DNA from 3 places in the Streptomyces dengpaensis genome. Region 1 is predicted to be linked to each of the others. Evidence: predicted binding sites of a transcription regulator. Region 1 holds the regulator's gene; each other region holds the start of a gene.
What was found. The regulator HrcA, encoded in region 1, represses chaperone genes, less so after heat shock. The targets are predictions, from matches to a motif close to TTNGCACTCNGNNNNNCNGAGTGCNAA.
Positions count from the first base shown of each region.

Region 2: groL (chaperonin GroEL) is a predicted target of HrcA. The motif match lies at 7,375-7,401, and genes of this name have one in related genera.
Region 3: C4B68_RS23195 (FmdB family zinc ribbon protein) is a predicted target of HrcA. The motif match lies at 5,341-5,367, and genes of this name have one in related genera.

Region 1 covers NZ_CP026652.1:5,835,140-5,845,443, reverse strand. Annotated here, with positions in the region: gene C4B68_RS27050 (hypothetical protein) at 1-520, opposite strand, end outside; gene C4B68_RS27045 (hypothetical protein) at 829-1,236, shown strand; gene C4B68_RS27040 (VOC family protein) at 1,178-1,570, opposite strand; gene C4B68_RS27035 (16S rRNA (uracil(1498)-N(3))-methyltransferase) at 1,583-2,332, opposite strand; gene C4B68_RS27030 (nitronate monooxygenase) at 2,329-3,432, opposite strand; gene dnaJ (molecular chaperone DnaJ) at 3,610-4,752, opposite strand; gene hrcA (heat-inducible transcriptional repressor HrcA) at 4,753-5,769, opposite strand; gene C4B68_RS27015 (MBL fold metallo-hydrolase) at 5,939-6,682, shown strand; gene C4B68_RS27010 (DUF3097 domain-containing protein) at 6,727-7,536, shown strand; gene hemW (radical SAM family heme chaperone HemW) at 7,558-8,790, opposite strand; gene C4B68_RS27000 (SpoIIE family protein phosphatase) at 8,936-10,304, opposite strand, start outside.
Region 2 covers NZ_CP026652.1:4,778,295-4,788,598, reverse strand. Annotated here, with positions in the region: gene C4B68_RS22255 (VOC family protein) at 1-656, opposite strand, end outside; gene C4B68_RS22250 (hypothetical protein) at 925-1,512, shown strand; gene C4B68_RS22245 (MFS transporter) at 2,454-3,680, shown strand; gene C4B68_RS22235 (NADH:flavin oxidoreductase) at 4,242-5,372, opposite strand; gene groL (chaperonin GroEL) at 5,627-7,249, opposite strand; gene C4B68_RS22225 (cold-shock protein) at 7,585-7,791, opposite strand; gene C4B68_RS22220 (MoaD/ThiS family protein) at 8,251-8,526, opposite strand; gene thrC (threonine synthase) at 8,523-9,872, opposite strand; SAM riboswitch class I at 9,890-10,061, opposite strand; gene C4B68_RS22210 (glucosyl-3-phosphoglycerate synthase) at 10,267-10,304, shown strand, end outside.
Region 3 covers NZ_CP026652.1:4,993,300-5,003,603, reverse strand. Annotated here, with positions in the region: gene C4B68_RS23215 (penicillin acylase family protein) at 1-1,863, opposite strand, end outside; gene C4B68_RS23210 (potassium/proton antiporter) at 2,047-3,630, shown strand; gene C4B68_RS23200 (MFS transporter) at 3,897-5,165, shown strand; gene C4B68_RS23195 (FmdB family zinc ribbon protein) at 5,379-5,696, shown strand; gene C4B68_RS23190 (S-methyl-5'-thioadenosine phosphorylase) at 5,785-6,663, shown strand; gene C4B68_RS23185 (hypothetical protein) at 6,951-7,499, shown strand; gene mscL (large conductance mechanosensitive channel protein MscL) at 7,614-8,084, shown strand; gene C4B68_RS23175 (hypothetical protein) at 8,206-8,388, opposite strand; gene C4B68_RS23170 (low temperature requirement protein A) at 8,549-9,787, shown strand.

The DNA of each region.
Region 1 (10,304 bases):
TCGTCTTCGTCACGGTGACGGTGACGGTGGGGTCGGGCTGTCCGTTCGTGGGCTGGTACGAGATCGGCGGGGTGGGGGTGTTCGTGGATTCGCAGTTGCCCAGGCCGTTCACGTGGAACCACTCCTTGCCGCCGACCGTGGCGACGAGGTCCCCGCGCACGCACGCGCCGTCGACGGCGCGGGTGACCTTGCCCTTGACGGTGATGTCCTGCCCGTCGTCGGTCTCTCCCTGGCAGTCGACGGAGGCGACGGTGTTCTCGGTCGGCGAGTGCGTCTTGCCCGGCGTATAGGCCTTGTTGTCCCCGTCGTAGGACGCCGTGCAGCTGAGCCAGCGCACGTTCGCGTGCTGCCGTTCGAGTTCCTTGGTCGCGGTCTGGTCGGTCGTGTAGGCGACCGTGGCGGAACTCAGCCCGTTCGGATCACAGGCGACGACTCCGCCCACGACGACCACCGCAAGGCCGGCCACGGCTGCCGTCCGCTGTGTCCGCGGACGGCCCCAAACCCACTTCAATGCCCCCATGGAGGGCATCCTGCCACTGTCCCGGGCGACGCGATAGGGCGTATACGGCCACTCCTCGGCTCACCCGCCACAATCGAGTCCCTCGCCCAACTGAGCATGCCCCGGAGGCCCGTTGCCCCACTCGCGGATCCGCCCCCGCCGGAACACCCCCCGGCTCCTGCCCGCACCGCGCCCCTCCGACGACGCCCCTCAGGGCTCCGACCCGGCGGCGGACCTGGCAGCCGGACCTCCGGCGCCGCGAGGACATCCAACTCCTGCCCGCGGAAAACCCGGAGACCAGGAGGTGTCCCGCCGCATAGCCTGGCGTGGTGGGCAACGACCGCAGGCTGCGCAGGCTCGTCGTGGACGAGCAGACGACCTACTTCTGGAGCTACCGCCAGAAGCGCGGCCGCGACGGCGTCTGGCGTGACGCCCTCACGCTGTACCGCGACGGCACCCGCACGCGTTTCGTCTTCCACGCGGGCGAGGCGGGCTCGGGCCGGTACACGTCCGAAGGCGGCTATTGGATGGAGGGCTGCCTGGCGGACGGCCGCGGCAACCTGCTCAACCTGCGTGAACCCGGCGTCGTACGCGCCCTGGTCGACGAGGCCGGGCGCCGCGGACTGCTGACGGGCGCTGGGGAGCTGGACGGCTGGGAGCTGTTCCGGGCGGTCGTCGTCAGCCGCTCAGCAGCAGCCACTGCTGGAGTTCCACCAGGTTCCCCTCCGGGTCCTTGAGGTGGGCGACCCGCATGCGGTCGGTCAGGAGCACCGGGCCGTGCAGCACGGTCGCGCCACGCGAGGTGATCTGCTCGCAGTACGCGTCCAGGTCGTCCACCCGCAGCACCACCAGGGAGCGGTGCCCGGTCGCCGACTCACCCAGTTCACCCAGGACTTCGGCCATCGCCGCCCGGTCCTGCAGGGCGATGCCCGCCGAGCCGGCGGCGGGGCTGAACTTCTCGTACGGCCCCTCGGTCGCCCCCGACTGGGGCTTGAGGCCCAGGACTTCGCCGTAGAAGCGGTAGCACGCGGCGAAGTCCGAGACGAGCAGCCGTACTTGGGCGAGTTCCACGGCGATTCCCCGTCAGTACCAGCGGCCGGTACGGGCCAGCAGCAGCGCCGTCGCCACGGTCCCGGCGGTCGACGTACGCAGCACCGTGCGCCCCAGGTGGAACGTCCGCGCGCCCGCTTCGGTGAACAGCCGAACCTCCTCGGGGGAGATCCCGCCCTCTGGGCCGACCACCAGGACAATCTCCCCGGACGCGGGGAGTTCGGCCGTCGCGAACGGCTCGGTCCCCAGCTCCGTGTCCTCGTGCAGCACCGCCGCGAGGTCCGCTGTGGCGAGAAGTGCGGCAACCTGCTTGGTCGTCATCGCGTCCGCGATCTCCGGGAAGCGGACCCGACGGGACTGCTTGCCGGCTTCCCGCGCCGTGGCCCGCCACTTGGCGAGCGCCTTCAGGCCCCGCTCGCCCTTCCACTGCGTGATGCAGCGGGAGGCGGCCCAGGGGACGATCGCGTCGACGCCGGTCTCGGTCATCGTCTCGACGGCGAGTTCGCCCCGGTCGCCCTTGGGCAGGGCCTGGACGACGGTGATACGGGGGGACTCCTCCGGCTCCTCCGACACCGCGTGCACGTCGACGATCAGCCGGTCCTTGCCCTCGGTGCCGACCACCTCGCACTCGGCCCAGCGCCCCGCGCCGTCCGTGAGGACGACACTCTCCCCGGGCCGCAGCCGCTTCACGGAGACGGCGTGCCGCCCCTCGGGGCCGTCGAGGACGTAGCGTGCGCCGGCGCCCGCGTTGAAGTGTTCGGCCACGAACACCGGTGCCGTCATCGGACCGCACCCCCGTCCTGTCCCGGGGTCTCTGACAACGCTGTCGTCAACGCCGTCCGTGCGGCGAGGAGTTCGGTGTTCAGTACCTCAACCAGCTGCCCCGCGGGCAGTTCGCGCGCCATGCGGTGGCCCTGCCCGGCCCACAGCGCCATGCCCTGCGCGTCGCCCGCCGCGGCGGCCGCCTTGCGCAGCGGGGAGGTGAGGTGGTGGATCTCGGGGTACGCGGCGGGCGCGTACGGGCCGTGCTCGCGCAGGAAGCGGTTGACCAATCCGCGCGCCGGGCGGCCGGAGAACGCGCGCGTCAGCTCCGTACGGACGAAGAGGGGGTTGGTCAGCGCCTGCTTGTGCACGGCGTTGGCGCCGGACTCGGGGGTGGCGAGGAAAGCGGTGCCGAGCTGGGCGGCGTTCGCGCCCGCGGCGAGGGCCGCGGCGATCTGGCTGCCGCGCATGATGCCGCCGGCGGCGACGATCGGGATCTGCACGGTCTCGCGGACCTGTGCGATCAGCGAGAGCAGTCCGATGCCGGTGCCGTCCGTCTCCGGGTTGTCGCGGTGGGTGCCCTGGTGGCCGCCCGCCTCGACGCCCTGCGCGATGACCGCGTCGGCGCCCGCCCGCTCCACGGCGAGGGCCTCCTCGGCGGTGGTCGCGGTGACGAGGGTGAAGGTGCCCGCGCGACGCAGCGAGAGCAGGACGTCCCGGGTGGGGACGCCGAAGTGGAAGGAGACCACCGGCACCGGGTTGTCGAGGAGGACGGCGAGCTTGGCGTCGTATCCGTCGTCCCGGCCGCTGTCGGGGTCGCCGAGCTCGGTCTCGTACCAGGCGGCCTCACCGGCGAGCTGGCTGGCGTACACCTGGACGGTCGCGGCGTCCGCGAACTCGGGCTGCGGCATGAACACATTGACCCCGAAGGGGCGGCCCGTCAGCCCCCGCACCTGCTTGATCTCCTGGTACATGCCGTCGGCGGTCTTGTACCCGGCAGCGAGGAAACCGAGCCCACCGGCCTCGGACACGGCCGCCGCGAGCCGCGGCACGGAGACGCCGCCCGCCATGGGGGCCTGCACGATCGGGTAGGGGAAGAGATCGGTCAGTGCGGAGGACATGACGGCATGTTGTCACGTCCTCCGCACAGGACCGAATCCACCCTGGCACCAGCCCGTCCGGCGTTTGAGGACGAGCGCGAAGCGCGATGAGGGGGTCTGGGGGCGGAGCCCCCAGGTACGGGACGGGCAGCGACGGAGGGGGCGGAAAACCCTCCCCAGCGCCCCCTCAGTGCCTCGTCAGCGACCGTTGAACGCATCCTTCAGCCGCGAGAACAGCCCCTGCTGCCCCGGCTGGAACTGCCCGGTGGGCCGCTCCTCGCCCCGCAGCTTCGCCAGCTCCCGCAGCAACCGCTCCTGCTCGGGATCGAGCTTGGTCGGCGTCATGACCTCGACATGCACGATGAGGTCACCGCGGCCACCGCCCCGCAGGTGCGTGACACCGCGCCCGTGCAGCGGAATCGACTGCCCGGACTGCGTACCGGGCCGGATGTCGACCTCCTCCAGCCCGTCGAGCGTCTCCAGCGGCACCTTGGTACCCAGCGTCGCCGCGGTCATCGGAATGGTGACCGTGCAGTGCAGATCGTCCCCGCGCCGCTGGAACACGGCGTGCGGCAGCTCATGGATCTCGACGTAGAGGTCACCGGCGGGACCGCCACCGGGCCCGACCTCGCCCTCACCCGCGAGCTGGATCCGCGTGCCGTTGTCGACACCGGCCGGGATCTTGACCGTCAGCGTGCGACGCGACCGGACCCGGCCGTCGCCCGCGCACTCGGGGCACGGAGTCGGGACCACGGTCCCGAAGCCCTGGCACTGCGGACAGGGCCGCGAGGTCATGACCTGACCGAGGAAGGACCGGGTGACCTGGGACACCTCACCGCGGCCGCGGCACATGTCACAGGTCTGCGCGGAGGTCCCCGGCGCCGCACCCTCGCCGTTGCAGCTGTTGCAGACGACGGCCGTGTCGACCTGGATGTCCTTCGTGGTGCCGAAGGCCGCCTCGTCCAGGTCGATCTCGAGCCTGATCATGGCGTCCTGGCCACGCCGCGTACGCGACCGGGGGCCGCGCTGCGACGCCGTACCGAAGAAGGCGTCCATGATGTCCGAGAAGTTCCCGAAGCCGCCGGCGCCGAAGCCGCCCGCGCCCGCTCCCGCGCCGCCCGACTGGGACAGCGGGTCGCCGCCGAGGTCGTAGACCTGCTTCTTCTGCGGGTCCGACAACACCTCGTACGCGGCGTTGATCTCCTTGAACCGCTCCTGCGTCTTCGGATCGGGATTGACGTCCGGGTGCAGCTCGCGCGCGAGCCTCCGGAACGCCTTCTTGATCTCGTCCTGGGATGCGTCGCGGCGCACGCCGAGTACGGCGTAGTAGTCCGTGGCCACTTAGGACTCCGCCAGGATCTGTCCGACGTACCGTGCCACCGCTCGTACCGCTCCCATCGTTCCCGGGTAATCCATGCGGGTCGGTCCGACCACGCCGAGTTTGGCTACTGCCTCGCCGCCCGAACCGTAGCCGACCGAGACCACGGACGTGGAGTTGAGTCCCTCATACGCGTTCTCATGACCGATCTTTACCGTCATGCCCGAATCCCCGGCCTCGCCAAGCAACTTGAGGAGCACGACCTGCTCTTCGAGGGCTTCGAGCACCGGACGGATGGTGAGAGGGAAGTCATGTCCGAAACGGGTGAGATTGGCGGTGCCGCCGATCATCAGCCGCTCCTCGGTCTCCTCGACGAGTGTCTCCAGCAGGGTGGAGAGCACCGTCGCGACCGTACCCCGGTCCTCCGCATCGAAACTGTCCGGCAGATCCTGCACCAGCTGCGGGACGTCCGTGAAGCGGCGGCCGGTGATCCTGCTGTTGAGCCGGGCCCGCAGATCCGCGAGCGACGTCTCGCCGAACGGCGCCGGGCAGTCGATCATGCGCTGCTCGACCCGGCCGGTGTCCGTGATCAGCACCAGCATCAGGCGCGCGGGGGCCAGCGACAGCAGCTCCACGTGCCGCACGGTCGAGCGCGTCAGCGAGGGGTACTGCACGACGGCGACCTGCCGCGTGAGCTGCGCGAGCAGCCGTACGGTCCGCGCCACGACGTCATCGAGGTCGACGGCGCCGTCGAGGAAGTTCTGAATGGCCCGCCGCTCCGGCGCCGTCATCGGCTTGACGCCCGCGAGCTTGTCGACGAAGAGCCGGTAGCCCTTGTCGGTGGGGATGCGCCCGGCGCTGGTGTGCGGCTGGGCGATGTAGCCCTCGTCCTCCAGCGCGGCCATGTCGTTGCGGACGGTCGCCGGGGAGACGCCGAGCCGGTGCCGCTCGGTGAGCGCCTTGGAACCGACCGGCTCCTCGGTGCCCACGTAGTCCTGGACGATGGCGCGCAGCACTTCGAGCCTGCGTTCACTGAGCATCGCGCACACCTCCAGATGTCTTCCCGTGGTCCCCGTGGACTGCCGGCCTGGCACTCAGCGCACGCGAGTGCCAGCGTTTCCCGGCCAGTGTACGGCGGTGAGGTATGGCCCCGGCAAGGGCGGGCCTGCGAAGTCGTTCCCCGCACCCTGTCACGGCTAGCGTCGGCGTATGAGCGTGACTTGGGAAGAGCTGGGGTGGGAAATGCTGGCACCCCGGGTCGGGCGGCGACGGCTTCCGGTGTGGGACTGCACGGCCGGGCTCGTGGTGGGCGAAGGCGCGGCCCTGATGATCGACGCGGGGTCGAGCCTGGCGGAGGGCGCGCGCCTCAGGACCGAGACACGACGGCTCCTCGGCGGCGGCCGCCGCGTGACGCACCTCGCACTCACGCACCCGCACTTCGACCATGTCTTCGGCGCCGCGGCGTTCGCGGGGGTGGAGGTGTTCGGGGCGGTCGGTCTGGACGCGGTCCTCGCGTACGAGCGCGAGCGCGAGGCGCTGCGCGCGGACGCCGTACGCAACGGTCTGGACCCGCGGGACGCGGCGGAGGCCGCGGACCTCCTGGTGCGCCCCCGCCACTTGGTGTGCGGCGAGTGGACCCTCGACCTCGGCGGCGGTGTCCAGGTCCTGCTGGCGAACGTGGGCCCGGCCCACACGGCCCACGACCTGGCGATCCTGGTCTCCGGCACACCGGACTCTCCCGAGGTCGTCTTCTGCGGTGACCTCGTGGAGGAGTCGGGCGAACCGCAGGCGGGTCCGGACGCCGTTCCCTCCCACTGGCCGGTCGCCCTGGACCGGCTGCTCGATCTGGGAGGGGAGAACGCGGTGTACGTGCCGGGGCACGGGGCCGCGGTGAATGCGGCGTTTGTCCACGCCCAGCGGGACGCGCTGGCGGCCCGTTTCGGCGTGTCGTAGGAGTCGTACGACGTCAGGGCCGCGCTTCTCCTATCGTCATCCGAATGCGCCAGTACTCTCCGGACATGACCCCGCCGTGGAAGAAGCCCCGGGCCGTGCCCGAGGTCCCCGCGGACCCCGGCCTGGTGGTCGAGGAGCCCGGCACCGGCTTCTGCGGCGCGGTGATCCGCTGCGAGGCGGGCACGGTGACCCTGGAGGACCGCTTCGGCAAGCACCGGGTGTTCCCGCTGGAGCCGCGCGGCTTCCTCCTGGAGGGCGGGGTGGTGACCCTGGTCCGCCCGTCTGCCGCTCCGGTACGGCCCTCGCGTACCGCCTCGGGTTCCGTCGCCGTACCGGGCGGGCGGGCCCGGGTGGCGCGGGCCGGGCGGATCTACGTGGAGGGCCGCCACGACGCCGAACTGGTCGAGAAGGTCTGGGGCGACGACCTGCGCATCGAGGGCGTCGTCGTGGAGTACCTGGAGGGCATCGACGACCTCCCGTCGATCGTCGCGGACTTCGCGCCGGGGCCGGACGCCCGGCTTGGCGTCCTGGTGGACCACCTGGTCCCCGGCACCAAGGAATCGCGGATCGCGGAGTCGGTGACGAGCGAGCACGCGCTGGTCCTCGGCCACCCGTACATCGACATCTGGGAGGCGGTGAAGCCGTCGTCCCTGGGCATCGCGGAGTGGCCGCGCGTGCCGCGCGGGCAGGACTGGAAGAAGGGGGTGTGCCGGGCCCTGGGGTGGCCGGAAAACACCGGTGCGGCGTGGCGGCACATTCTGTCGCGGGTGCGGTCTTACAAGGACCTGGAGCCGGAACTACTGGGCCGGGTGGAGGAGTTGATCGACTTCGTCACGGACAGCGCTGGGGCCTGACTCCCGCACAATCCCGAGTGATCAGTCCACCAGGTCCCTGACCACGGCGTCCGCCAGCAGCCGCCCCCGCAGGGTGAGCACCGCACGCCCCTCCTCGTACGGCCCCGCTTCGAGCAGACCGTCGGCCACTGCCCGGCGTGAGGCCGCCAGGCCGTCCGCGTGGAGCAGGGACAGCGGCGCCCCCTCGCGCAGCCGCAGCTCCAGCAGGATGCGCTCCACCCGGCGGTCCTCGTCGGAGAGGAGTTCGCGGCCCGCGCCCGGGGAACGGCCGGAGGCCAGCGCCGCCGCGTACGCCCCCGGGTGCTTCACGTTCCACCAGCGCACGCCGCCGACGTGGCTGTGGGCGCCGGGGCCCGCTCCCCACCAGTCGGCGCCGCGCCAGTAGAGCTCGTTGTGCAGGCAGCGGCCGGATTCCGACGTGGCCCAGTTGGAGACCTCGTACCAGTCGAAGCCCGCCGCCGACATCACCTCGTCGGCGATCAGGTACCGGTCCGCGTGGACGTCGTCGTCCGTCATCGGGACCTCACCGCGGCGGATGCGGCGGGCGAGCTGTGTGCCCTCCTCGACGATCAGGGCGTACGCGGAGATGTGGTCGGGCCCGGCGCCGAGGGCCGCGTCCAGGGACGCGCGCCAGTCGTCGTCCGACTCCCCCGGCGTGCCGTAGATCAGGTCGAGGTTCACGTGCTCGAAGCCCGCCGCGCGGGCCTCGGCGACGCAGGCCTCGGGGCGGCCGGGAGTGTGCGTGCGGTCGAGCACCTTCAGTACGTGCTGCCGGGCGCTCTGCATGCCGAAGGAGATCCGGTTGAAGCCACCGGCGCGCAGGGTCGCGAGGTACGCCGGGTCGACGGACTCCGGGTTCGCCTCCGTGGTGATCTCCGCGTCGTCCGCGAGCCCGAACTCGTCGCGGATCGCCCCCAGCATCCGTACGAGATCGTCGGCGGCCAGCAGGGTCGGCGTACCGCCGCCGACGAAGACCGTGCGCACCTCGCGCGGGTCGTCGCCGAGGACCTTGCGGGCCAGGCGGACCTCGTCGATCAGCGTGTCCGCGTAGTTGTCGCGGGAGGCGAGTACGCCTCCGGTGCCCCGCAGCTCGGTCGCCGTGTAGGTGTTGAAGTCGCAGTAGCCGCAGCGGGTCGCGCAGTACGGCACGTGGAGGTAGAACCCGAGGGGTCGCTCGGCGGCCCCGGCAAGGGCGTTCGCGGGCAGCGCCCCGTCGTCGGGGACGGGCTCACCGTCGGGGAGTGCGGAAGGCATGTCTTCTATTGTCCAGCACGGAGGGATTGATCAAGCCCGTCCGGCGTTTGAGGACGAGCGCGAAGCGCGACAAGGGGGTCTGGGGGGCGGAGCCCCCAGGTAGGGGACGGGTAGGGGCGGAGGGGGCGAAAACCCCGTAGGACCCCTACTCCGCCTGCAGCACCAGCAGCGCCATGTCGTCCTCCGGCGGCCGCGAACCGAACTCGTGCACCAGCCTGCGGATCCGTTCCGCGATCAGTTCGGCGCTCAGGCCCGCGCAGCCCGCGAGGGCCTTCGCGAGGCCGTCGTCGTCGTCGAACTGGCGCGGCCCGCTGCGCCGCTCCGTCACGCCGTCGGTGACGCACAGCATGGTGTCACCGGGGTACAGCTCGAAGGTCTCGGACGTATAGCCGGCGTCCTCGACGACGCCGAGGAGGGTCTGCGGCCGGGCCACCTCCCGTACGTCGCCGTCGGGCCCGAGGAGCAGCGGCAGCGGATGCCCGGCGGAGGCGATGGTGCAGCGTACGCCACCGTCGAAGGGGACGAGCTCGCCGTACAGCAGGGACAGGAACCGCGTCTGCGGGCCGAGGTCCGCGCCGAGCCCGGGCGCGCCCGCCGCCACGAGCGCGCGGGCCGCGGCGTCCGCGGCCTCCGTCGCGTCGTCGAGCAGGAGCTGGTTGAGGCGGTCGAGGACGTCCGCGACGTCGTAGCCCTCGCGGGCCAGCAGCCGCAGCCAGGGCCGGGCGAGCCCGATCACGACGGCGGCCTCGGGCCCCTTGCCCTGGACGTCGCCCACCGTGAAGCACCAGCGGCCGTCGCCCGCCGGAAAGAGGTCGTAGAAGTCGCCGCTGGGTCCGCCCTTGTCGAGCGGCTCGTACACGAGGGCGCTGCGCACCCCGGGGATCTCGGCGACCGCGCCGGGCAGCAGACCGCGCTGCAGGACCCGGCTGATGGTGGCCTGGCGCGCGTACTGGCGGGCCGCGCCGATGGCGAGGGCGATACGGCGGCTGAGGTCCTCGACGAGTCCGGTGATCTCGTCGGGGAAGCCGATCCGCCCGGCCCGCCCGATGACGAGCGTGCCCAGTGGCCGCCCGCCCGCGATCAGCCGGTACCCGAGGGCCGCGCCGCTGGCCCCGGGCGCGCCCAGCGCCTCGCCGGGCCAGGGCACGGGGACGGCCCGGGAGCGCACGGCGTCGGGCAGCCGCGGCGGGTCCTTCTCCAGGGCGCGGCGCAGGTCCTCGATACGGTTCTCGCTGCCGTGCCAGACGCGGGCGAGCCGGGGTCCCAGGGCGAGGCCGAGCCCGCCCATCCGGTCGGTGGCCTCGTCCTCCAGCCACACCGCGCACCAGTCGGCGAGGCGCGGCACGAGGAGCTGTCCGGCGAGCGCGGCGACCAGGTCCTCGTCGAGCTGCCCGGCAAGCAGATCGGAGGCCTCGGCGAGGAAGGAGAGGGCGCCGCGGTTGAGCCAGTCCAGGTCCTGCTGGGCGTTGCGTCGCGGCTCGGGCGGGAGCATCTCGTGGGCGAGCGTCTCGCCG
Region 2 (10,304 bases), 1.1 Mb from region 1:
TGCGCCGCGGCGACGGTGGCATCGGTGTCGGCCACCGCGAAGTAGGGGACCCAGCGCGGCTCCATGCCTTCCTGGAGCTCGGCGAGCCCACCGAACGACGCGTCCTCCTGATCACCCTCTGAGGTGGACAGCACGGTGTAGGTCATGCCGGGCATCGTCATCTCCTGCGACCGCCAGCCGAACAGGGAGCGGTAGAAGGCGAGGGTTCCCGACGGGTTCGGGGCATGGAGTTCGACCCAGCACAGCGTGTCGTCCTCCGAGGCCGCTTCCAGGCCCCCGACGGCCGCGGGCTGCCAGACGGCGAAGTCGGCGCCGCCGGGGTCGGTGAAGGCCGCCATCCGCCCGGCTTCCATCACGTCGCCGGGCTCGACACGGACGACACCGCCGCCCTGCTCCACCGCCTTGGCGGTGCTGTCCACATCCGGGGACTGGAAGTACACCGTCCAGGTCGAGCTCGCGCCCTGCTCGTTCAGCGGCCCCAGTCCGCCGACCGTTCGGCCGCCCTTCTGAAAGAAGCCGTATCCACCCGCGTCCGGCCCCGCGGTCTCGAGGTCCCAGCCGAAGACGCCTTCGTAGAAGGCTGCCGCCGCCTGGGTGTCGGGGCTGCCCAGGTCGAGCCAGTTGGGTGAGCCGGTGACGTAGTCGGTGGTGAGCATGGTGACGCGCCTGCCTCTCTCGCTTGCCGCCCTTTCCCCCTCGCTGCACTCCCCCCGTGAGCGTCACTCCGGCAACCATGCGCCGCAACCGGAGATCGGGGGCTCTGGGTCCTTGGTGACAGCGGGCGTCTTGGTTGTCAGTGGGGCGTGCGCGGGGGCGTGTGGGGGCCGTGGTGGCTTGCGTGGTGGATTGCCTGGCGACAGCGGCGGCCGTCTTACGGCAGCGGCGGCTGTCTTGGATGTCAGTGGGGCGTGCCAAGGTGGAGTCATGAACCACGCACAGCTGACCGCCCTCGGCCGCGCCCTGCGGCTGCTCGGGGAGCACGGCGACGCCCTGACCGCCGACACCCCCGACGCCAGGCTGCACGAGGTCAAGGCCGATCTGAAGCGGGCGCTCCACCTGCTCGACGAGACGGTGACGACGGCGGCGCCCAGCACACGCTGCCCGGAGCATCCGAACGGGCCCGTCGACGAGGGCGCCGCCGACCTGTGCCTGCTCTGCGAAACCCGCCGCCGCGCGGCCCGCCGCTCCGAGGTCAACGACGCGTACGGGCACGGCCGGGTGCCCGCCCCGGACGAGTCCCCCGACCGCGCCATGTCCCGCTACGGCGTCCGCGGCGACCGTCCCCAGCCCCAGCAGCGCTGGCTCCCCGAGGTGTGGAACGGCCAGGCATGGCAGCTCTGCGGCACCCCCCGCCGCGACCGCCAGGAAGCCGAGCGCTACCTCGCCGCCGAGCGCAGGACCCCCCGCCCCGGCATGGCCTACCGCCTGGTCCACGAGTTCACGGACTACGAGGTCCTCCGCATCTGGGGCACACCGGTGAGGGTGGACATCGAATCGCTGGGCAACCTGTGATGCCGTAGGGGAGGGAGGGGTCACGGCAGCCGGCCCTCCCGGTGTTTTCAAGTGAGCGTTGGGGCCGCCCGCTTCTTTGGCAATGTCGTGCTTCCGCGAGCCGAGTAAAGGGCGCTGCGCTTCGCGTCGGCTGCGCCGATCGGCCTGCGGCCGACCCTTGACTCGGCTCGCTCCAGCACGGGGGAGAAGCGAGCGGGCGGCCCGGAGGGGTGGGTGGCCGAGGCCGGTTCGCGGGTGGGGTGGGGTGGGTTGCGTGGTGGGCCGGGGGCCGACGGGCGCGCTGGCGTCTCACATGCACGCCGGGCTGGCTTAGCGGCTTGCGGTGCGTGGGTGGGGCGCGTCCGCGAGTCGGGGCACGCCGGGTCGGCTTAGCGGCTTGCGGGTGAGTGGGTAGTGCGCGTCCGCGAGTCGGGGCACGCCGGGTGGGCTTGGCGGCTGACGGCGAGTGGGTGCGGGGCGCGCTGGCGGAGTGGCGGCACGCCAGGTGGGCTTGGCGGCTGACGGCGCGTCACGAGTTCCTCCGGAGTCCCTCCGGGAGTAATTGGCAGATTCCCTTGGGGCCATCCGGGGTCTTTTTTGGCGGATTTGGGCCATGCCACTCCAGGAAAACCCCAGGTGGGATGGGGAGTCGGTGGCCCAAATGCGCCAATTACCCTTCGCTGGAAGGCAGAAGGGCCCACACCCGGCTAGTCGACTACTCCACGGCTCTCCCCTCGGCCGCCTGATCAACCGTCCTGACCGAGCGAGTAGTCGCCGAGCACAGGGCTGCGGCCACGCGCCGAAAACCGAGAGGCTCACGGAGTACGCCCCGGTTTAGACTCGGGCGTATGAGCCGACGACGACATTGATCTATCGCAGCGGGTCCGGGAACGGGCTGTCGCGGGCCGCCGCGCGGGTGAGCACCCGGCGTCCCCCGTCCGTTCCACCTGAGGACTACACGCATGCTCACGTCCTTGTCGTGCTCGCCCGCCCCGCTCGACCCCCGTGTCCGCAGCCTTGAGCGAAAGCTCTGTGCCTACGCGGGACTTGAGGACTTCGTCCTCCTCTACCCCCTCTACGCCCTGCTCTTCGCCGAGAACGGGCTGACCACCGCCGAGATCTCGAGCCTCTTCGCCATCTGGTGCATCGTCGGCCTGCTGGTCGAAGTACCGTCCGGCGTCTGGGCCGACGCGGTGTCCCGCCGGGCCATGATGGTCGTCGGCCCGGTGCTGTCCGCCGCCGGATTCGCCCTGTGGGCCATGACCCCGTCGTACGCGGCCTACGCCGTCGGCTTCACGCTCTGGGCTGTCGGCGGGTCCCTGCGTTCGGGCTCTATGGAGGCCCTCGTCCACGACGAACTCGAACGGCTCGGCGCGGCCGACCGTTACGGGCGCGTCATGGGGCGGGCCGCCGCCGCCAGCATGGCCGCGACCGCCACCGCCACGGCGGCTGCCGCTCCCGCGCTCGCCTTCGGTGGCGAGACCCTGGTGTGGGCCGGAAGCATCGGCGCGTGCCTGCTGTGCGCGGCGGCCGGCGCAACGCTCCCCGAGCACCGCGCTGCCGCCCGCCAGGAGCAGGCCGAACGGCCCGGCTACATCGCGACGTTGCGCTCCGGACTGACCGAGGTGCGCGGCAGCCGGCCGGTCCGGCGGGCGATGGCGCTCGCCGTCGCGGTCACGTCGGTGTGGGGTGTGCTGGACGAGTACGTGCCGCTGCTGGCGGCGGACACCGGTGTGGCGACCCGTACCGTGCCGCTGCTGGTGCTCGTGGTGTGGGTCGGCGTGACACTCGGCTCGCTGCTGGTGTCGGCGGGCGAACGGCTCTCGGGACGGGCGGCCGGTGCGCTGCTGGCCTGTGCGGCGGCGGCACTCGCGGCGGGTGCGCTGTCGGGCGCGCCGGCCGGTTTCGCCCTGCTCGGCGCGGCGTTCCTGGTCTTCCAGCTCGCGGACGTACTGGCGGACGTCCGCCTCCAGGCAACGATCACCGGCCCGAGCCGCGCGACGATCACGTCGCTGACCGGGCTGGGCACGAACATCACGTCCCTCTTGGCCTACGGCACGTACGCGGCACTGTCCCCGCACGTCTCCCACGGCACGGTCTTCGCACTGCTGGCAACGGCGTACCTACCGGTGGCCACCACCCTGGCCCGACAACGCCCGAGGCCAGCACCGAGTAGGGACACCCCTTAGCGCCATGCGGTGCGCGGACACTGCGCGGTCACCCGTCACCCACACGCCGGGCGACTTAACGGCCTGCGGATGGCGGATTGGGCTCCCCACACCCCTCACCTGTCACGCCAGCATCCCCCATCACGCTTCCCACGGCCGACCGAGGGTAATTGGCAGCTATGTCTCACGTAACGACAGGAAAACCCCAGGTGGGCAGCGCAACCGGTGGGACGGAAACGCCAATTGCCGTCCGCCGGCCTCGGCCACCCACCCCTCCGGGCCGCCCGCTCGCTTCTCCCCCGTGCTGGAGCGAGCCGAGTCAAGGGTCGGCCGCAGGCCGATCGGCGCAGCCGACGCGAAGCGCAGCGCAGCGCCCTTTACTCGGCTCGCGGAAGCACGACACTGACAAAGAAGCGGGCGGCCCCAACAGCAACCTGAAAACGCTGAGGAGCCCCACCGCCCCGCCAAGCCCAGCCCAGACCAGGCCAGCCCAGACCGGTCCAGACCAGCCCAGACCGGTCCAGACCAGCCCAGACCAGGCCAGCCCAGACCGGTCCAGACCAGCCCAGTCCAGGTCAGAGGTCAGCTCAGCGTCCGCAGCGCCGACGCGTCGTATGCCGCCAGGTCCTCGAAGCGTCCGGCCAGGACCTTCGCCGCCCACTGCGGGTCCTGAAGCAGCGCGCGGCCGACGGCGACCAGGTCGAACTCGTCGCTCTCCAGGCGGTCCAGGAGGTTGTCGATGTTGGCCGCCGCGGCGCCCTCGCCCGCGAAGGCCTTGATGAAGTCGCCGTCGAGGCCGACCGAGCCGACCGTGATGCTGGGCTTGCCCGTCAGCTTCTTCGTCCAGCCGGCCAGGTTGAGGTCGGAGCCGTCGAACTCGGGGAGCCAGTAGCGGCGCGTGGAGGCGTGGAAGGCGTCCACCCCGGCCGCGGCGAGCGGGGTGAGGATCGCCTCCAGCTCCTCCGGCGTCTCGGCGAGGCGGGCGTCGTAGTCCTGCTGCTTCCACTGCGAGTAGCGGAAGAGGACCGGGAATTCGGGGGAGACCGCCGCGCGCACCGCGGCCACGATCTCCGCCGCGAACTTGGTACGGGCGACCGGGTCGCCGCCGTACGCATCGGTGCGGCGGTTGGTACCCGCCCACAGGAACTGGTCGACGAGGTAGCCGTGGGCACCATGGAGTTCGACGCCGTCGAAGCCGATGCGCTCGGCGGCGGCAGCGGCATCGGCGAACGCGGCGATGACGTCGTCCAGGTCCTGCTGGGTCATGGCCTTGCCGGTGGGCTCGGCGCCCTCGGTGACCAGGCCGGACGGGCCGACGGCGGGGGCGTCCGCGAACGGCGGCTCGCCGGCCTTGCGGACCATGCCGACGTGCCACAGCTGCGGCATGATCGTGCCGCCCGCCGCGTGCACGGCCTCGGCGACCTTCGCCCAGCCGGCCAGCTGCTCCTCGCCGTGGAAGCGCGGGACGCGGTCGCTCTGCCCGGCCGACTCGTGGCCGACGTACGTGCCCTCGGTGATGACCAGGCCGACGCCCGCGGCGCTGCGGCGGGAGTAGTACGACACCACGTCCTCGCCGGGGATGCCGCCCGGGGAGAACTGGCGGGTCATCGGGGCCATCGCGATCCGGTTCGGAACGGTGAGGCCGTTGATCGCGGTCGGGCGGGACAGGATCTCCGCCGCGCGCGAGGCGGCGGCGGGCGTGGTGGCGGTCACGTAGGGACTCCTCATAAGTGTGGGGGATAAACCGGCGAGTATGTGCAGGCGCATTGGTGCATGCTCTGAAACAAATACAACCGCCGGTGCGGTGCCCCGCATTCCGCGCCCCGCGCATGCCACCGTGTGACGCCGGACACGCCCGAGGGCGACTCCCTGTCCTGCGAACCCGGACACGCCCGAGGGCGGCACCCCCTGTCGAACAGGGAGTGCCGCCCTCGGAACGAAAGGACGTTGACCAACCGCCAGGTCGATCAGAAGTCCATGTCACCGCCCGGCATGCCGCCCGGAGCGGCCGCGGCGGCCTTCTCCGGCTTGTCGGCGATGACGGCCTCGGTGGTGAGGAACAGCGCGGCGATGGAGGCGGCGTTCTGCAGGGCAGAGCGAGTCACCTTCGCCGGGTCGATGATGCCCTCGGCGATCATGTCGACGTATTCGCCGGTCGCGGCGTTCAGACCGTGGCCGACGGCCAGGTTGCGCACCTTCTCGACGACGACGCCACCCTCGAGACCACCGTTGACGGCGATCTGCTTGAGCGGGGCCTCCAGGGCGAGCTTCACGGCGTTGGCGCCGGTCGCCTCGTCACCGTCGACCTCGAGCTTGTCGAAGACGGAGGACGCCTGGATGAGGGCCACGCCACCACCGGCGACGATGCCCTCCTCGACGGCGGCCTTCGCGTTGCGAACGGCGTCCTCGATGCGGTGCTTGCGCTCCTTGAGCTCGACCTCGGTGGCGGCACCGGCCTTGATGACGGCCACGCCGCCGGCCAGCTTCGCCAGACGCTCCTGGAGCTTCTCGCGGTCGTAGTCCGAGTCGCTGTTGTCGATCTCGGTGCGGATCTGGTTCACGCGACCGGCGACCTGGTCGGCGGAGCCGGCGCCGTCGACGATCGTGGTCTCGTCCTTGGTGATGACGACCTTGCGGGCGCGGCCCAGCAGGTCCAGACCCGCGTTCTCCAGCTTGAGGCCGACCTCCTCGGAGATGACCTCGCCGCCCGTGAGGATGGCGATGTCGCCGAGCATGGCCTTGCGGCGGTCACCAAAGCCCGGGGCCTTGACGGCGACGGACTTGAAGGTGCCACGGATCTTGTTGACGACCAGGGTCGACAGGGCCTCGCCCTCGACGTCCTCGGCGATGATCAGCAGCGGCTTACCACCCTGCATGACCTTCTCCAGGAGCGGGAGCAGGTCCTTGACGTTCGAGATCTTCGAGTTGGCGATCAGGATGTACGGGTCGTCGAGGACGGCCTCCATACGCTCCATGTCGGTGGCGAAGTACGCCGAGATGTAGCCCTTGTCGAAGCGCATACCCTCGGTGAGCTCCAGCTCCAGACCGAAGGTCTGGGACTCCTCGACGGTGATGACGCCTTCCTTGCCGACCTTGTCCATCGCCTCGGCGATGAGGTCGCCGATCTGGGTGTCGGCGGCCGAGATGGAGGCCGTGGAGGCGATCTGCTCCTTGGTCTCGACGTCCTTCGCCTGCTCGAGCAGGGCACCGGAGACAGCCTCGACGGCCTTCTCGATACCGCGCTTCAGGGCCATCGGGTTGGCACCGGCGGCGACGTTGCGCAGGCCTTCCTTGACCAGGGCCTGGGCGAGAACGGTCGCGGTGGTCGTACCGTCACCGGCGACGTCGTCCGTCTTCTTGGCGACTTCCTTGACCAGCTCGGCGCCGATCTTCTCGTACGGGTCCTCGAGCTCGATCTCCTTGGCGATGGACACGCCATCGTTGGTGATCGTGGGGGCGCCCCACTTCTTCTCGAGGACGACGTTGCGGCCCTTGGGGCCGAGCGTCACCTTGACGGCGTCCGCGAGCTGGTTCATGCCGCGCTCGAGGCCTCGCCGCGCCTCCTCGTCGAACGCGATGATCTTGGCCATGTGAAGTGGTCCTCCCGGACTGGGGTGGAATCTCCAGGACCGCGCCCGCGCCCGCGACGGACGGCCTGCCGACCTCGTGGTTCCTTGCCCCACCCGGTCCGCGGGCCTCACCGACCCGGTCCTCGTTGTCACTCTCACCATCAGAGTGCTAACGCCAATGATTAGCACTCGACCCATGCGAGTGCAAGCGGCTCGCGTCGATACCAAGGTGAACTCGGGGGCGCGAACGGGCGCGGGGGCGCGGGGGCACAGGTGACCGCGGGAAGACCGAAGGGCCCGTACCCCCATCGAGGTACGGGCCCTTCGTCACGTCGAACAGTCAGTCGGCGCGTGCTTCAGCCGGCCGCCAGCCGGACCATGTCCGCCTGCGGCCCCTTCTGGCCCTGCGAGATCTCGAACTCGACCCGCTGGCCCTCTTCCAGGGTGCGGTAGCCGTCCATCTGAATCGCGCTGTAGTGGACGAAAACATCCGCACCACCGTCGACCGCGATGAAGCCGTACCCCTTCTCCGCGTTGAACCACTTGACGGTGCCCTGAGCCATGCCTAACTCCCCTATTACTGGCCCTTGCACAGGACCGCACTTCGCGGACCCGGGTCAGACCTCACCCCCCAACGGTTGGGGGTGTGCGCCGGAACGCGTCGACCGCGGCTGAATGTATCTGTCCAACTGCCGTCTGCAACAGGTCAATCGGACGAGAATTCTGGGCGCGACCGATCGGGAATATAGGGAGAATTCGCGAAGATTCAGGGCAAGTCGGGCCCCGTAAATGCCGTAAACGGCTTAAAAAGGTGGGGCACTTTGGCTACTTCTTGTCGGATGCCGGGCCGGTACTCATATGCGCCTGGCATGAAACCGCGGGAAAGGCGAAGCAGGTTCCCCAACTCTACCGCGCTCAACCATGCAGAATTGCCCCCTCCGTTTCTCTCACGGAGGGGGCAATTCGATGAACTCTCGGTGATATGCGTTACCTACGGTAACAATCTCACCCTGGGTGACGGTTCAGCCGCCCGCGACGGCCGGGATGATCGACACGCCCGCGCCGTCCGGCGTCACCGTCTGCAGGCCCTGCTCGAATCGCACGTCGTCGTCGTTGACGTACACGTTGACGAAGCGGCGCAGCTTGCCCTGGTCGTCCAGGACGCGCGCGGCGATGCCCGTGTGGTTCTGCTCCAGGTCGGCGATGACCTCGGCGAGGGTCGTGCCCTCGGCGCTCACCTCGGCCTTGCCGCCGGTGTAGGTGCGCAGGATGGTGGGGATGCGGACGGAAACACTCATGATGCGAGGCCAGCCTCTCGGAAGGAGTCGAGGTTCGGGCGGATGGTCGCGGTCAGGCCGGTGTCCGAGGCCACCGCGTCCAGGGTCTTGAGGCCGTCGCCGGTGTTCAGCACGACCGTGGTCAGGGCCGGGTCGAGCAGACCGTTCTCGATCAGCTTGCGTGTGACACCGACGGTCACGCCGCCCGCGGTCTCCGCGAAGATGCCCTCGGTGCGCGCGAGCAGCTTGATCGCGTCGACGATCTGCTCGTCGTCGACATCCTCCACCGCCCCGCCCGTGCGCCGAGCGATGTCGAGCACGTACGGCCCGTCGGCCGGGTTGCCGATGGCGAGCGACTTGGCGATGGTGTCCGGCTTCTGCGGCCGTACGACGTCGTGCCCGGCCTTGTAGGCGGCGGACACCGGCGAGCATCCCTCGGCCTGCGCGCCGAAGATCTTGTACGGCTTGTCCTCGACGAGGCCGAGCTCGATCAGCTCCCGCAGACCCTTGTCGATCTTCGTGAGCTGGGAGCCGGAGGCGATCGGCACGACCAGCTGGTCGGGGAGCCGCCAGCCGAGCTGCTCGCAGATCTCGTACGCCAGGGTCTTGGAGCCCTCCGCGTAGTACGGACGGAGGTTGACGTTGACGAAGCCCCAGCCCTCGCCGGCCGGGTCGCCGATCAGCTCGGAGCAGAAGCGGTTCACGTCGTCGTAGTTGCCCTCGATGCCGACGAGTTCACCGCCATAGACCGCGGCCATGACGACCTTGCCCTGCTCCAGGTCGTGCGGGATGAACACACAGGAGCGGAAGCCGGCACGGGCGGCGGCGGCACCCACCGCGCCGGCCAGGTTGCCGGTGGAGGAGCAGGAGAGGGTGGTGAAGCCGAAGGCGCGCGCGGCTTCCAGCGCCTGGGCGACCACGCGGTCCTTGAAGGAGTGCGTCGGGTTGCCGGAGTCGTCCTTGACGAAGAGCTTGCCGGGCTCGACGCCCAGCGCGGCCGCCAGGTTGTCGGCCTTGACGAGCTTGGTCCAGCCCGGGTTGATGTTCGGCTTGCCGGCGACGTCCGCGGGGACGGGCAGGAGAGGCGCGTAACGCCAGATGTTCGCCGGGCCCGCTTCGATGCGCTTGCGGAGTTCTTCGGTTTCGTAGGCAGAGAAGTCGTACGCGATCTCCAGCGGGCCGAAACACTCCTCGCAGGCGAAAACCGGGCCGAGCGGGACGCGGTGCCCGCACTCGCGGCAGGAAAGCGCGGCGGCGGGGCCGAGATCAACGGCGTCTGCGTCAACGGCGGCTACGGAGTTCGCGGAAGCCGCGGAGTCGGTGAGGGGCGCGGAGTTCGTGGTGCTTGCAACTGTCTGCGCTGCCATGGAGGCGAGGCCCTTTCTCCTCATCTTCCTCACGACGCACTTCGCCGTGAGACGGATTTGGCACCTTCCCTAGCCGGGAGCCTCGCGACGACGACGTAGTCGTACTCAGACGTAAGCGGTCGTACGAGACCGGCTGGAGGGTTGCCGGGGCTTCATCGGGCCGTATCCCTCTGCCCCTCTGGATGAGCGGTATTCGGTTGTTGAACGCTTGAACGCGATCAAGCGCGGATGACCGAGGACATGCGATGGTCATGCGCGTTGTTCAAGACTGTAACCGAAGGCCAGGACAGTTGAGATAGCCGTCCGCACCGCGAGACGGCTTCCACCAACCTCCCGCTGACGCTGCGGGCACACTGATGAGAGTGTGTGATCAGATAGTGAGGAGCCCCGGACTGTGCTGAAAGAAGTCGAGCGCTGGCTGAGCACACGCTC
Region 3 (10,304 bases), 840 kb from region 1:
CGAGATCTTGCCGCCGCCGTCGATCTTCGTCTTGATCAGATCGGCGATCCGCTGGCTGCGCGTGCCGTAGCCCCAGTCCGTGGTGAGCGTGTAGGGGTACTTGTTCTTGTCGACGGCGGCCTGGTTGGCCGTAACGATGTAGCCGCGCCCGGGGTCGTACTCGTAGGGCAGCTCGGCCTGCTTGATGTAGCCGGTCCACTTGTACTTGGAGTCCCAGCCCGGTGACGGGAGCGAGCCGTCGCCCTCGCCCCGCGTGGGGATCCTGCCGGGCAGCTGGTAGCCGATGTGGCCCTCGGTGTCGGCGTAGACCAGGTTCTGCGAGGGCACGTCGAAGGACGCGGAGGCCTTGCGGAACCCGGCCCAGTCCGACGCCTTGTCGATTTCGAAGACGGCGTCCATGGAGCTGCCCGGGTCCAGCGCGGTCCAGCGCAGCGAGATGCCGTAGCCGTCGCCGCGGTCGGGCGCCGCGGTGTCGACGGTGGCCTTCTTGCCGACCTTGACGAGTTCGTCGTCGCGGTCGGACAGCAGGGGCCCGTTGTTGGTCTCCCGGACGACGATCGTCTTGGACGGACCGCCCGCGACCTTGATCGTCTCCTTGCGGGACGTGAAGGGCACGACCTTGCCGTCGTACTGGTAGCCCTCGCCGGTGAGCTTCTCCAGGTAGAGGTCGGTGACGTCGACGCCCGAGTTGGTCAGGCCCCAGGCGATGTCCTGGTTGTGGCCGATGACCACTCCGGGCATGCCCGCGAAGGTGTACCCGGAGACGTCGTACTGGCACTTGGCGGAGACCGTGCGGCAGTGCAGGCCCATCTGGTACCAGACCGACGGCAGCGAGGGCGACAGGTGCGGGTCGTTGGCCAGCAGCGGCTTGCCGGTGATGGTGTGGTCGCCGTCGACCACCCAGGAGTTGGAGCCGATGCCGTCGCCGCTCACGCCGACGGCGGTGGGCAGGTCGTCGAGGACGTCGTAGAGCCCCGACAGCTGGCTCTGCAGGCCGGAGGACGCCGTGGTGTCGCCCGCGAGCCCCGTGCCCGCCGTGCCCTCCGTGCCCTCCGTGGACGCCGTGCCGGCGCTGCTCTGGGCGTACGACTCCGAGATGCTGTCGTACGCGCCCTCCTGGACGATCGTCCCGTTCCGGCTGTACGGGTACTCCGGGTACAGGTCGGCGATCTGCTTCGGGCCGAGACGGCTCGTCATCAGGGAGCGGTCGATCTCCTCCTGCATGTTGCCGCGCAGGTCCCACGCCATCGCCTTGAGCCAGGACACCGAGTCGACCGGGGTCCACTCCGCGGGCTTGTAGTCGTTGGAGAGACCGAGGGCCGCGTACTCCAGGGAGATGTCTTCGCCGTCCTTGTCCTTCAGGTAGGCGTTTACTCCCTTGGCGTACGCCTGGAGGTATTTCTTGGTGGAGGCCGACAGCTTGGTGTCGTACTCCTGCTTCGCGACCCGGTCCCAGCCCAGGGTGCGCAGGAACTCGTCGTTCTCGACCTGGCCCTTGCCGAACATCTCGGACAGCCGGCCCGAGGTCATGTGGCGGCGCACGTCCATCTCGTAGAACCGGTCCTGCGCCTGGACGAAGCCCTGCGCCATGAACAGGTCCTCGTCGGACGAGGCGTAGATCTGCGGGATGCCGTAGCCGTCGCGCTTGACGTCGACGGGGCCCGACAGGCCTTCGAGCTGAAGCGAGCCCTTGGTCTGCGGGAAGGAAGCGCGCACGGTGCTGATGCCCCAGTACGCGCCGGTGCCGACTCCCCCGAGGATGGCAAGAACCAGGACGATCAAGAACAGTCGGGCTTTGCGCCCCTTCTTCCTGCCGGACTTGCCGGGCTTTTGACCGGAAGAGGCGGTGGTGTTGGGGGGCATCGCTGTCCTTGCTGTCCTAACGCGAGCGGCAGGCGGTCCTGGAGTGCTGGAGCAACCATAGGCGCAGGGACAACCGCGCCTTGACGCGGAGTCCGGAACCCATACGGAGGAATGGTCGATCTTGCCCTCTGAAGCGTCAAGAAAGCGTCAAGAGTTAGGTAAGGTAACGAAGTACTTGGAGTGATGTACCGGTTTCGGGTGTTCGGATCGACGTGCTCGGCTCCACTGCCCGCATTCGGATTGGCGAGAAGGGAACAGCCGCTGACTGTCCACCACCTCAACCAGCTTCTGCTCGTGTGCGCGCTCGTCCTGCTCGTGGCCGTGGCAGCGGTCCGGATCTCGTCGCGCAGCGGGCTCCCCACGCTGCTCGTGTACCTGGGCATCGGCGTCGCCATGGGCCAGGACGGGATCGGCGGCATCCAATTCAACAACGCCGAGCTGACACAGGTCATCGGGTACGCGGCCCTGGTCGTGATCCTGGCCGAGGGCGGTCTGGGCACGAAGTGGAAGGAGATCAGGCCGGCCCTTCCCGCCGCCTGCTCCATGGCGCTGGTCGGTGTCGCGGTGAGCGTCGGAGTCACGGCCGCGGCGGCCCACTACCTGGTCGGACTCGAGTGGCGGCAGGCGCTCATCGTCGGGGCGGTGGTGTCCTCGACGGACGCGGCGGCGGTCTTCTCGGTCCTGCGGAAAATCCCCCTCCCCGCGCGCGTGACGGGCGTCCTGGAGGCCGAATCGGGCTTCAACGACGCTCCGGTGGTCATCCTCGTCGCCACCTTCTCCGCGGCGGGCCCTGTGGAGCACTGGTACACGCTGCTGGGCGAGATAGCCCTGGAGCTGGCCATCGGCGCGGCCATCGGCCTCGCGGTGGGCTGGCTCGGCGCGTTCGGGCTGCGGCACGTGGCGCTGCCCGCCTCCGGTCTGTATCCGATCGCCGTGATGGCGATCGCGGTCGTCGCGTACGCCGCCGGGGCGCTCGCCCACGGCAGCGGCTTCCTCGCCGTCTACCTCGCCTCGATGCTGCTCGGCAACGCGAAGCTGCCGCACTGGCCCGCCACACGCGGCTTCGCCGAAGGACTCGGCTGGATCGCCCAGATCGGCATGTTCGTGCTGCTCGGCCTGCTGGTCACGCCGCACGAGATGGGCGACGACATCTGGCCCGCCCTCGTCATCGGCCTGGCGCTGACCATGGTGGCGCGGCCGCTGAGCGTCTTCGTGAGCCTGCTGCCCTTCCGCATCCCGTGGCCGGAGCAGGCGCTGATGTCCTGGGCGGGACTGCGCGGCGCCGTGCCCATCATCCTGGCGACGATCCCGGTGGTGAGCGGCGTCGAGGAGAGCCGCCGGATCTTCAACATCGTCTTCGTCCTGGTCGCCGTCTACACCTTGATCCAGGGGCCCACGCTGCCCTGGCTGGCCCGGAAGCTGCGCCTGGGCGAGGCCGCGGAGGCCGCCGACCTGGGCATCGAATCGGCGCCCCTGGAGCGGCTGCGCGGCCATCTGCTGTCCGTCGCGATCCCCGAGGCGTCGCGTATGCACGGCGTCGAGGTGGGCGAGCTGCGGCTGCCCGCGGGCGCCGCCGTCACGCTCGTCGTACGCGAGGACAGGTCCTTCGTGCCGCTGCCCACCACCGTGCTGCGGCGCGGCGACGAACTGCTCGTGGTGGCCACCGACCCGGTCCGTGACGCGGCCGAGAAGCGGCTCCGCGCGGTGGGACAGGGCGGCAAGCTGGCCAGCTGGCTGGGCACGGTGGGCAACGGAACGGGACAGTAAACGCGACATTAAGGGGCGATGGGCATTCGCAGGCGAGCGCCGCCATGGTGCTCGTTTTCACAGGCTCCTGCGCCCGTGTCCCTGTACGATGAAGGCGCACCTTGATCGAACCAACTCTGTCTGACGCAGAGCTGGCGCGACCGTATGGCGGCCGCGGTGCCCTCGCAGTGGGCAGCCCGGTATCTACCGCAGTTCCGCGCAAGAGGACAGCTCTCGGCGCCCCCGCCCAAGGGGCCGCGCTACCAGGCGGCAGAAAGGCACGGGCCGTGGCATCCACGGTCACCTCCCGCCCTGGCTACGGACAGCTGCTGCGCACCCGCGGCGCCTGGACGTTCCTTCTTCCCGGCTTCGCCGCACGCCAGCCGTTCGCGATGCTGACCCTCTCCATCGTGCTGCTCGTGCGGCACACCACCGGCTCGTACGGGGCCGCCGGCGCCGTCGCCGCCGTCACCGGTGTCTCCATGGCGCTGTTCGCGCCCTTCACGGGACGTCTCGCCGACCGCTACGGACAGCGGGCCGTGCTGCTGCCCGGCGTCCTGGCGCACGCGCTGGCGGCCCTCTCCTTGACGGCGCTCGCGCTGGCGGACGCCCCCTTGTGGGCGCTGTTCGCCGCCGCCGTGCCGACCGGCGCCTCGGTGCCGCAGATCGGCCCCATGGTGCGTGCCCGCTGGGGCGTGAAGCTGCAGGGCTCGCCCCTGATGACCACCGCGGCCGCCTTCGAGTCCGTCACGGACGAACTGACCTTCGTGGTCGGCCCGCTGCTCGCCACGGCCCTGTGCACAACTGTGGACCCGGCCGCGGGCCTGCTGACCGAGGCCGCGCTGACGCTGGTCGGCGGCCTGCTGTTCGCCGCGCAGAAGAGCACACAGCCCTCCATCGCTGCCGACGGGCACGCGCGCGTGCGGCACGGTTCCGCTCTGCGGGTCCCCGGGGTGCGCGTTCTGATCGTGACCTTCCTGGGCATCGGCTCCGTTTTCGGCGGGATGCAGGTCTCCCTCGCCGCGTTCAGCGAGTCGGTCGGCGAACCGGAACTGAACGGCGTCCTGTACGGCATCTTCGCCGCGGGCAACATGCTCTCCGGCATCGTCTGCGGCGCCATCGCCTGGAAGGTGGCCCCGCAGCGACGGCTCGTCCTCGGGTACGTGGCCCTGGCGCTGACGGCCTCCGGGCTGTGGGCCGCCCACTCCGTGATCGTCCTCGGCGGAATCGGCCTGCTGGTCGGCATGTGCATCGCTCCGGCCCTGATCACCGGCTACACCCTGGTCGAGGGCCTGGTCCCGGCGGGCGCCCGCACCGAGGCCTTCACCTGGCTGACCGGCGCGGTCGCACTCGGCCAGGCGGCGGCCGTCACGGTCGCCGGACAGCTGGAGGACCGCCTCTGGGACGGCGCCGGGTTCCTGGTGCCGATGGCCGGTACGGCGCTGGCTCTGGCGACCCTGGTGACCCTGCGGTCCCGGCTGGTGCCGCAGGGCATGACCAGAGTGGTCGAGCAGGGCGCGGCCCGTCGCGAGCCTGTCTCTTCCGGCAAGATGTGACGTTTGTTTCTTTCGCTGTTCCTTTCACGGAATACGTCACTGTGACTCCGCCGCCGACGCGGCTTCTCACGTGGGCAGAGAAGGCCCTCACGCCGGGCAGGCCCTGCCCGCTGCCCGCGGGCAGGTGACGCGCGTTACTTCATTTGCTGGCGGCACGGGTTAGTATGGGCGATCGTTAGCACTCATTGAGTGAGAGTGCCAGGAGGAAGACAAGTGCCGACCTACCAGTACCAGTGCACCGAGTGCGGCGAGGGCCTCGAGGCGGTGCAGAAGTTCACCGACGACGCCCTGACCGAGTGCCCCAACTGCGGTGGCCGCCTGAAGAAGGTGTTCTCGGCCGTCGGCATTGTCTTCAAGGGCTCCGGCTTCTACCGCACGGACAGCCGCAGCTCCTCGTCCAGCAGCTCGTCGGCGTCGTCCAAGGCGTCAGCCTCTTCTTCGTCGTCGACGTCCTCGTCGTCTTCGTCGCCTTCGTCGTCTTCGGACGCGAAGTCGTCGGGCACCGGCTCGGCCGGCAGTTCCGCCGCGTAAGCCGCCTTCGAGGGACTCTTCTTACCGGACCCTGACGTCGTACGACGTCAGGGTCTTCGGCGTTCGCGGCCCGGCTAGGGTGCGGTCCATGGCGAACATGGAGAACCCACGGATCCCGGACGGGGATCGGACGACGGCCAGGGCCGAGATCGGTGTCATCGGCGGCTCGGGCTTCTACTCTTTCCTCGACGACGTCACCGAGATACAGGTGGACACCCCCTACGGACCGCCCAGCGACTCCCTTTTCCTCGGCGAGATCGCCGGGCGGCGGGTCGCCTTCCTCCCCCGGCACGGCCGCGGCCACCATCTGCCGCCGCACCGCATCAACTACCGGGCCAACCTTTGGGCGCTGCGCTCCCTCGGCGCACGCCAGATCCTCGGACCCTGCGCGGTGGGCGGACTGCGGCCGGAGTACGGGCCGGGGACGCTGCTCGTGCCGGACCAGGTGGTGGACCGTACGAAGGCGCGGACCCAGACGTACTTCGACGGGCTGCCGCTGCCGGACGGAACGGTGCCGAACGTGGTGCATGTGTCGCTGGCCGACCCGTACTGCCCCGTCGGGCGCAAGGTCGCCCTCGAAGCGGCACGCGGGCGGGACTGGGAGCCGGTGGACGGCGGCACGCTCGTCGTCGTCGAGGGGCCGCGGTTCTCCACGCGCGCCGAATCGCTCTGGCACCAGGCGCAGGGCTGGTCGGTGGTGGGCATGACCGGCCACCCCGAGGCGGCGCTCGCCCGTGAACTGGAGCTCTGCTACACGTCGTTGACCCTCGTCACCGACCTCGACGCGGGCGCCGAGACCGGCGAGGGTGTCTCGCACGACGACGTGCTGAAGGTGTTCGCGGCGAATGTGGACCGACTGCGGGACGTGCTGTTCGACGCGGTCGCGGGGCTGCCGGCGAACGAGACGCGGGACTGTCTGTGCACGACGGCGCTGGGTGGGATGGATCCGGGGTTTGAGCTGCCGTGATGGTTGCTGTGGCGGGTTGATGTGACGGCTGCTGTGCAGGTTGCCTCGACGGCTGCTGTGCCGGTTGGTGCGATGGCTGCTGTGCCGGTTGGTGCGGCCGTTGCTGTGCCGGCTGTTGTGGCGGTTGCTGTGCCGACGTCCGTCGCGGTGGCGGGCGAGCGGAGCGTCCCGTTCGGGTGATGGAGTTTTCCACAACTCGTCAGTAGTCCACGGGCTCCAGCGGGCTTCGTCGCGACGCCTCATCGTGGGATCGCAAACCGATCTCTCGTCGCAGGTGGTGGTCACCCATGGCACAGCTCTCCCCTCTCGCAGGCCCGCCCGGCACTCTCGTACGCCCGCCCGGCGCGGACACGCCTCCGACATGCGAGGTGCCGCACTTCGCTCCCGTACGCCTGCGCGGCGGGAGGTATCAGCTGCGGCGCCTCGCACGGCATCGACGGCGGGCCGTGGCCGCGGGGCTCGCGGTCACGGCGGCGGCCCTCGTGGCGGCGGGCCCTCGTGACGCCGAGCGGACGCGGGGGCATCCGACGGCCGCCTCCACAACCGCACCCTCTCCCGTACGCGAGCGGCGCGCTGTCAAGACGGTGATGGCGCCGGTGCGGATCTCCGACGGTGCCACCGTGCGGCTGTTGCGGCCAGGCGACCGGGTCGATGTCGTCGCGGCGGACAGTGGCGGCGCGGCGCGGGTGGTCGCGGCCGGGGCCCGGGTGACCGAGGTGCCGGACGTCAGCGCGACCGAGACCGGGGCGCTGGTCGTCCTCTCCGTCCCGCGGACGACGGCGGCACGGCTGGCCGGCGCGAGCGCCACCTCACAGCTGGCGGTGACGCTGTGCTGAATGGCGAATCGGCGTCAAGTTCCTCGATCGAGCTACGCAATTGGACAGTGCCGACAGACGCTGCCGTAGGTTGCTTAGCTGTTTGTTCCACAACCTGCGCAGAGGGGTCTCTTGGTGAGCGAGAAGAAGCAGCCCGGCGTCTGGGAGGGCTTCAAGGCCTTCCTGATGCGTGGCAACGTCGTCGATCTGGCCGTCGCGGTGGTCATCGGCGCGGCCTTCACCAACATCGTCAACTCGGTGGTCAAGGGCATCATCAACCCGCTGGTGGGTGCCATCGGCACGAAGGACCTCGACAGCTACAGCTCCTGCCTCAAGGGCCCCTGCACCGGCAGCGGCGACACCGCGACAGGTGTCCGGATTATGTGGGGCTCGGTGCTGGGCGCGACGCTCAGCTTCGTGATCACCGCTGCCGTCGTCTACTTCCTGATGGTCCTGCCGATGGCCAAGTACCTGGCACGGCAGGCGGCCCGTCAGAAGGCGAGGGAGGGCAAGCACGAGGTCATCGAGGTGTCCGAGCTGGAGGTGCTGAAGGAGATCCGCGACACCCTGGTGGCCCAGCGCGGTTCGGGACACAGCCAGAGCTGACGGCGCCACTCCGGGCCGGGGCCCAGTCAGAGCTGACGGCGCCACTCCGGGCCGGCGCCCAGCGGCTTGGAGGCCGAGCCCAAAGGCTCGGCCGCCGGGCCCGGCGGCTCCTGAGGCGCGCTCAGATGTGGTGGGGCGGCTTTTCGTCGAGGAAGCGCTTCAGGTCGGCCGCGCTGTCACTGGCGCTGTCGGGCCGCTCACCCCACCCACGGTCCGTGTCGTCCGAGGACTGTTGGCTCAGCGGGTCGTCGAAGACAAGCGCCGCCTTCGGATCGCGCGGTTCGGAGGCGGGGGCGGTACTCATGCGTCCAGGGTACGCGGAGGGGGTGGGCCGCCCTGGCTCAGCTGGGCGGCTCGGCGCCACCCTTCGGGATCTCGGCGCCCAGATTCGGGGCCCTGGCACCCAGGTCTCCTGTGAAGGAACTCACAAGAATTTCCGGGGCTTATCTGCTGTGCTTGGCCGCATGACGTCCCGTTCCACTTCAGACACCAGGCCCACTCCCCAGCCGTCCGGCCGTGGACCACTGCGCAAAATGGTCGCCCGCGGCCGCGACGAGGCGCACCGGACCGCGTCACCGCTGGAGCTCTTCTTCGACCTGTGTTTCGTCGTGGCCCTCGCCCAGGCGGGCGCCGAGCTGGTGCACGCCGCGGCCGAGGGCCACCCGGGCGAGGGCATCCTCAACTACGCGATGATCTTCTTCTCGATCTGGTGGGCCTGGATGAACTTCACCTGGTTCGCCTCCGCGTACGACAACGACGACGTGCTCTACCGGATCGTCACGCTGGTGCAGATCGCCGGTGTCCTCGTGCTCGCGGCCGGGATTTCCCGAGCCTTCGAGGACCACGAGTACCTGGCCGTCTGGCTCGGCTACGCGATCATGCGGTTCGCGATAATGGTGCAGTGGTTGCGGACGGCAATGTCCGCCGAAGGGGCCGAGAGAACCATGGCATTGCGGTACGTGGGCGGCGTACTGCTGTGCCAAATCGGCTGGCTGGGACTGCTGTTCCTGCCGCAGCCGGGCCGTCCCTGGGTGTTCCTGGTCATGATGCTCGTCGAGTTGGCCGTCCCGGTGTACGCGGAGAAGGACCTCGCCACACCCTGGCATCCGCATCACATCTCCGAGCGGTACGGACTGTTCACCATCATCGTGCTGGGCGAGACGATCGCCGCGGCCACGGCCGCCGTGAAGTCGGGCGTGGACCAGCACGGCGCGCTGCGCGATCTGCTGCCGATCGCCGCCGGCGGGCTCCTGATCGTCTTCTCCGCCTGGTGGATCTACTTCGTGGTGCCCATCCACCGGCATCTGCGGTCCAAGGCGCAGGCGTTCCCGTGGGGGTACGGCCACTATGTGATCTTCGCGTCGGCGGCCGCCATCGGTGCGGGTCTGGAGGTCGCGATCGAGCAGGCGATCGGCAAAGCACACATCTCGACGCTGGCGGCGTCCGCGGCGGTGACGCTGCCGACGGCGCTGTTCCTCCTGGCCGTGTGGGCGCTGCACTCCCGCCACTCCAAGGTGGGCATCGCGCAGCAGCTCGTCCCGCCGACCACCGCGTTGCTGGTCATCCTCTGCACGTTCCTGGGTGACCGGGCGGTGTTCGCGGCGGGCATCGTATCGGCGCTGTCGGTGGCGGTCGGGGTGATGTCGAGGGCGCGGCTGGTCGCGCGGGGGCAGGCGGAGGCCTACGCGGAGGCCTACGCGTAGGCGGTTCGCTTTCTGCCGGGGGGTGGGTCGGGGCCGTGCCGTGCGTCCGCGACTGCGGGCGAGTGGGGGCGCGCCCTCCAAACCCCATCCGGCACCATCCAGCCCGTCCGGCGTTCGCGGGCGGGGCAACGAGCCGCGCCCCCACCCACCCCGGCTGGCGAAGGTGGTTTCAGCCCGTCCGGCGCTTGAGGACGAGGCAACGAGCCGTACCCCCACCACCCACCCACCCCACCGCCCCTCCACCCCGGCCGGCGAGGTGCTTTCAGCCCGTCCGGCGCTTGAGGACGAGGCCGTTCAGGCCGAAGCGGGGGGCTGGGGGCGGCAGCCCCCAGGTACGGGAATGGGTAGGGGCGGAGGGGGCGATAAACATCCCCGCCCGCAGCTGGCAGGTGATGTCCCCGATGTCCCGCATGCGATGCGACTGACGTCGTCGGGGACGGTCGAGGGGGCGGCTGGCAAGACGGCCGCGGCGGGCAACGGGCTCAGCGGCTGGAGCACGTTGTGGATCGAGACAAGT